Regions from separate parts of the Microbacterium sp. ANT_H45B genome, predicted to be linked through region 1. Evidence: riboswitches for the same ligand, from Rfam matches in the RefSeq annotation. Region 1 holds a riboswitch; the other holds the start of a gene.
What was found. A riboswitch is a leader RNA that binds a small molecule or an ion and turns the genes downstream of it on or off. The one in region 1 is predicted to bind thiamine pyrophosphate.
Positions count from the first base shown of each region.

Region 2: another riboswitch for thiamine pyrophosphate. It lies ahead of FQ142_RS03145 (ECF transporter S component); the one in region 1 lies ahead of thiM (hydroxyethylthiazole kinase).

Region 1 is NZ_VOBK01000004.1:14,682-17,885, reverse strand. It holds gene FQ142_RS16280 (DUF402 domain-containing protein) at 1-584, shown strand, start outside; gene FQ142_RS16275 (NAD-dependent epimerase/dehydratase family protein) at 649-1,611, shown strand; TPP riboswitch at 1,635-1,728, shown strand; gene thiM (hydroxyethylthiazole kinase) at 1,719-2,567, shown strand; gene FQ142_RS16265 (bifunctional hydroxymethylpyrimidine kinase/phosphomethylpyrimidine kinase) at 2,564-3,204, shown strand, end outside.
Region 2 is NZ_VOBK01000001.1:648,270-651,473, reverse strand. It holds gene FQ142_RS03150 (ABC transporter ATP-binding protein) at 1-626, opposite strand, end outside; gene FQ142_RS03145 (ECF transporter S component) at 623-1,291, opposite strand; TPP riboswitch at 1,285-1,394, opposite strand; gene FQ142_RS03140 (D-alanyl-D-alanine carboxypeptidase family protein) at 1,477-3,114, shown strand; gene FQ142_RS03135 (ABC transporter ATP-binding protein) at 3,199-3,204, opposite strand, start outside.

The DNA.
Region 1 (3,204 bases):
CGTCGACGATCGCGCCCATGCGCGTGGTGCGCGACGACGAGCGCGGGCTGGTGGCCTGGCTCGCACCCGGGACGCTCCAGGAGGCGCAGGGGACGACCGAGGGGGAGCGCATCCGCACCGTGCCACTGGACCGCCGCTGGCTCGACCCTCGTACGCGCATCGTGGAGGAGTGGTGGGGCAACGGGATCCTGCGCATCGCACCCGCCGGCGCCGCCTGGTCGGTGTGGCTGTTCTGGAGCGCGGCGGAGGGGTCGCACTGGCGCTTCGCGGGCTGGTACGTGAACCTCGAGAACGCGCATCTGCGCACCGATCGAGACACGTACTCGTCGGATCACATCCTCGACGTGCAGATCGACGCCGAGGGGAGCGTGCGCCTCAAGGACGAGGACGAGCTGGCGGCCGCCATCGAGCAGGGCCGGCTCACGGGTGAGCAGGCCGCGCAGATCGAGCGCCATGCATCCGCTGCGATCGAGTCGTTCCGGGCGGGCGACTGGCCCTTCGATCCCGAGTGGCAGCTGTGGCGCCCCGACACCTCGTGGACGGTCCCCGAGCTCTCCGGCATCGGAGAGCTGCGCAGAAGGTGAGCGCGGCATCCGCCCTGAGCGGACGCCCCTTCCCCTGCGCGGCGGATGCTGGTGGCATGGGCGCATGACAGATGTGCTGATCCTCGGAGGAACGGGCTGGCTGTCGGGCCGCATCGCCCGACGGATGCTGATGAACGGGGCGACCGTGATGTGCCTCGCGCGGGGTGGGCGGCCGTCGCCCGACGGGGCGAGCCTCGTGCTGGCCGACCGCGACGACCCCGCGGCGTACGACGCCGTGTCGGCTCGCGACTGGGATCACGTGATCGACGTCTCCTCGCGTGCGGAGCACGTCTACCGGGCCGTGGCCGCGCTGGGCGACAAGGCGGCCCGGTGGACCTACATCTCGTCGGTGTCGGTGTACGCCGACGACGAGACGGTCGGTGCGGACGAGTCGGCTCCGCTGCACGCCCCGGCGCAAACCGGTGACGACGAGTACGGCGCGCAGAAGGTTGCGGCCGAGAACGCCGTGCGCGCCCTGGGAGAGCGTGCGCTGATCGTGCGGCCCGGTCTCATCGTGGGCGAGGGCGACCCGAGCGATCGCTTCGGCTACTGGGCCGCGGCGTTCCTCCGCTCGCAGGACGGACCCGTGCTGGTGCCGAGCTCCGAGGCACGCCACGCGCAGGTGATCGATGTCGACGACCTGGCGGAGTTCGTCGCGACGGCATCGGCGACCGGGATCGTCGACGCCGTGGGCGACCCTCATCCGCTCGCCGAGGTCCTCTCCTCCTTCCGCCGCGCTGCGGACCACCGTGGCGAGATCGTGACGGTCGACGACGAGCGGCTGATCGAGAAGGGCGTCGCGTACTGGGCGGGGGAGCGATCGCTTCCGCTCTGGCTGCCGACCGACATGACCGGTTTCATGACCCGGGCGAACACGCGGTACCGCGCCGCGGGCGGTGGGCTGCGGCCCCTCGCCGAGACGATCGCGACCGTCGTCGCCGACGAGCAGGAGCGAGGAACCGATCGCGACAGGCGCGCCGGGCTCACCCGTGTCGACGAGATCGAGCTGCTGCAGCGACGAGGGTGATCGCCGGGCGTCGCTAGACTTCGAGCAGTGACACGGGGTGCCGCATCCGCGGCTGAGAACAGACCCGTCGAACCTGATCTAGTTCGTACTAGCGAAGGGATGTCGCAGTGAGCGATCGTCTGCGTCCGGAATCCGAATCGACCCTGGCGGCCTCGGCCGCCGAACTGCTGTCCACGCTGCGTGGGTCACCACCGCTGACCCACTGCATCACCAACACCGTCGTCACCGGGTTCACGGCCAACGTGCTGCTGGCTCTCGGGGCGGCACCCGCGATGGTCGACATCGTCGACGAGGCGGGGCTCTTCGCGGGAGTCGCGTCCGGGACGCTGATCAACCTCGGAACCCCGACTCCCGAGCAACGTGCCGCGAGTCTCGAAGCCGTCGCCGGTGCTGTCGCCGCGGGCACACCCTGGGTTCTCGATCCGGTCGCGATCGGTTCGCTGCCCGTGCGCACGGCGCTCGCGCACGACCTCGTCGTCTCGCGGCCCACGGCGATCCGCGGGAACGCCTCCGAGATCCTCGCACTCGCAGGGCTCACCGCCGGGGGTCGAGGCGTCGATGCCACCGACACCACCGATGCCGCCTCCGACGCCGCCCTCGCCCTCGCCGCCCGTCACGGTTCGGTCGTCGCCGTCTCGGGCCCCGTCGACCTGATCACCGACGGGCGGCGCATCGTGCGGATCGCGAACGGCGACGAGCTGCTCACCAGGGTCACCGGTGGCGGGTGCGCACTGGGTGCCGTGATGGCCGCCTTCCTGGGGACTGCCCGCACGGTCGGGATCGATCCGCTGACCGCCGTCGCGTCGGCGAGCCTGGTGTACACGGTCGCGGCGGAGCGCGCCGCCGCACGGGCCTCGGGCCCCGGCAGCTTCGCGGTCGAGATGCTCGACGCGCTCGCGTCGGTGGGGCCGCGTGACATCGCTGACGCGGCACGGGTCGAGGAGCGTGCGCTGTGATCGCGGACCTCTCGCTGTACCTGGTCACGGACCCGGATCTCTGCGGGGAACGCGGTGTCGTCGAGACTGTCCGCCGTGCCGTCGACGGGGGTGTGCGGATCGTGCAGCTGCGGGACAAGACGGCGACGGATGCCGAGACCACGGCGCAGCTCGTCGAGCTCTCGCGCGTGATCGACGGTCGGGCACTTCTTGTCGTGAACGACCGCCTGGATGCCGCCATCGCCGCGCGGGAGCAGGGCGCGCGGGTCGACGGCATCCATCTCGGGCAGGGCGATGCATCGGTGCTGCGCGCGAGAGAAGCTCTGGGCGCCGAGGCGCTCATCGGCCTCACGGCGAACAGTCGGGAGCACTTCGAGGCTGTGCGCGCGCTGCCGCCCGGCACGATCGACTACCTGGGCGTCGGCGTCATCCGCCCCACCGCCACCAAGCCCGACCATCCGCCGGCCCTCGGCGTCGAGGGCTTCCGTGCCCTCGTCGAGACGACCGTGCTCCCGTGCGTGGCGATAGGAGGGGTGGGCATCGACGACACCGAGCGCCTGCGGAGCGCGGGGGCGGTCGGCCTCGCCGTGGTCTCGGCGCTGTGCGCGGCTGCGGATCCGGCCGAGACCGCTGAGGCGTTCGTGCGTCGTTGGCGCGC
Region 2 (3,204 bases), on a different contig from region 1:
AGCCAGACGTCGATGCGGTGTTCGATCACGACGAGGGTCGCGCCGCTGACCTCGAGCGCCGCGGCCACGGCATCCCGCACGTCACGCACTCCCCGGGGGTCGAGATTGGCGGTCGGCTCGTCGAGCAGGATCGCGCCGGGTCGCATCGCGAGCACGCCGGCGAGTGCGAGTCGTTGCTTCTGCCCGCCCGAGAGCGCCGAGGTCGAGCGATCCATCGGGACGTCGAGCCGCACGGCATCCAGCGCCGCTCGCACACGGGTCCAGATCTCCTGACGGGGAACGCCGAGGTTCTCGCATCCGAAAGCCACGTCGTCACCGACCCGCGCGAGGATCGTCTGCGTGTCGGGATCCTGCAGCACCATGCCCACTCGGCCGCGTTCAGCGGCCGCCGGACGACCGTCGACGAGCAGCGCGCCGTGCGTCTCGCCCTCGTCGGCCCCGCCGAGCACGCCGCCGAAGCCCTGGAGCAGGGTGGACTTGCCCGCACCGGAGGAGCCGAGCAGCAGCACCCGCTCCCCCGGTTCGATACGCAGGTCGACGGCGCGCACGGCCCACCGCAGTCGCGTGGCGTACCGCCACCCCCAGCCACGGGCTTCGAGGGTGGCGGGTGTCGTGGGGGCGCTCACACCCGTGCGGTGACCTCACGACCGGCGGCGAACCGGCCAAGCGCGCCCGTGGCCGCGAGACCCCGGGCGATCAGCCAGGCTCCGAGCCCGGCGATCACCGCACCCGAGATGGTGGTCGAGACGATGTAGACGGTGGTGAAGAGCGTGTCCGCCCCCGCGTACCAGAGGATGCGGTCGTTGATGCCGCAGGCGAGTCCCGCCCCGGCGCCGGCCAGCATCGCGACCGGGAGGCGCCAGACCCCGTACAGGAAGAGGAGGAAGACGAGCTCGGCACCAAGACCCTGCACGAGGCCCGACACGATGGTGAGCGGGCCCCAGGCATTGCCGACGAGGGCCGAGATGACCGCGGCCACCAGCTCGGTGTAGAGCGCCGCACCCGGCTTGCGGATGATCAGTGCCCCGAGCACGCCGGCGATCAGCCAGGGGCCCGCGAGGAGCCCCTGCACTCCGGGGAGCAGGGGCTTCAGGATGCTGCTCGGCACCTCGTACCCGACGTTCCAGAGCAGGAAGATCAGCGCGCAGGCGACGGCGATGACGCTGGCGACGACGATGTCGACGACCCGCCACCGCCACAGCTCCGGGCGGCCGAGGCCCCGGGAGGCCGAGGCGGCGGACGCCGATGCGGGTGCGGACCCGGTGGTGGATCCGGACGTGGATGTGCTCATCAGTGACTCCTCCCTGCGCTGGCATGACCCAGATCAGGTTCGACGGTCGAAGCGCGATTCGCTCCCTCTCAGCCCGGCTCGCCGGACTCCCGTGGTTGTGCTCTCGATCTTACCCAGTGCCGACACTCCCGTCTGCTTCCGTTGCCGCGCCGCTGATCTGCGTGCGGGTTCGGTACCGTGAGGAGGTGACCGCTCCCGACTCCGCCGAGGCCACCCCGTCCGACGCCCTCGGCGCCGATGCACCCGGCACCGATGCCCCCGGTGCTGTCGCGACCGCCGATGCCGAGACCGGGGATGCTCAGACCGGGGATGCTGAGACCGTCGACGCCGAGACACCCGATGCTGCGACCGCCGCCCCTGCGGCGCTCGATGCCGAGATCATCGATACCGAGATGATCGATGCCGAGATCGTCGATGCGGAGACGCTCCACGCCGCGGCCGTCGATGCCGAGCCGCAGTGGGCGGATGCCGGCAGCGGCGGCACTCCCCTCACCTGGGTCGACCCGCTCGACGTCGCCGAGCACACGTCCTCGGGCTCCCTGGACACCGCGCCGCATCCGACCTCTGAGACCGGGCTGCTGAGCGACGCGAGCCTGCGCCCGGCGATCGCCCGTCCCGGGTTGCTGGTGCCCGCCGGCATCCTCGTCGGACTCGTCGCCGCATACACCGGCACCACCCTGCTGTGGCCGCTGCACGAGGTGGCGCCGACCGTGCGGGCCGTGGAGATCGCTCCGGTCGCCGCCTCCGCGGCGGCGTTGACGTGGCCGGGGCAGGGAAGCGCTGCCGCCGGCATCGCCGGGATCGGCACCGCGTCGTCCTCCGTCGACCAGGCCGCGATCGCCAGCGTCACGAAGGTCGTCTCGAGCCTGATGGTGCTCGACAGGATGCCGCTCGCGGTCGGCGAGCAGGGGCCCGAGTTCGCCTTCACCCGCGCCGACAACCTCGCCTACTGGGACTACCGCCGCTCCGACCAGTCCGCCCTGGACGTGCCGGTGGGCGGCACCCTCACCGAGCTGCAGATGCTGCAGGGCACACTGCTCGGATCCGCGAACAACTACATCGATCGTCTCTCCCGCGAGATCTGGGGGTCGGAGTCGGCGTTCACCTCCGCCGCCGCGCAATGGCTGGGCGATCGGGGTCTCGACGGCATCACGATCGTCACGCCTTCGGGGTTCGACGCCCGCAACACGGCCACCCCGGAAGCGCTGGTGGCGCTCGCCGAACTCGCGATGCAGAATCCGGTGTTCGTAGGTATCGTGGGCACCCCGTCGGTCGATCTGCCCGGAGCCGGAACCGTCGTGAACACCAACGGCATGCTCGCAGACCCCGGAGTGGTCGGAGTGAAGACCGGCACGCTCGACGACAGCTGGAATCTGCTGACGGCGAAGGACATCACCGTCGACGACACGACGGTGCACCTGTATGCCGCCGTGCTCGGCCAGACCGACGATGCACAGCGGCTGGCGGAGACGCGCTCCCTGTTCTCGCAGATCGAGACCGCACTGACGGGCCAGGCACCCGCCGTCCCGAAGGGCACGGTCGTGGGCGCCGTCACGACCCGCTGGGGTACGACCACGGATGTCGTGACGGATGCCGACGCCGAACTCGTGCTGTGGAACGGAACATCCGCGCAGACGACCACGACATTCACCCTCGGCGAGAACCGTGAGTCGGGTGAGGCGATCGGCACGGCGACGAGCGTCGGTCCGCTGAACACCGTGACCACCTCGGTCTCCCTGGTCGACGACGTCGAGGGACCGAGTCCCTGGTGGCGCCTGACGCACCCTCTCGAGCTCTTCGGCCTCGCCGACGAGCAGCGCTGACCCCGGCAGCGAGCGGCTTCGGCGCAGGAACGAGAAAGCGAACGCCCCACCCGGATGATCGGGTGGGGCGTTCGCCGTCTGCGGTCAGTG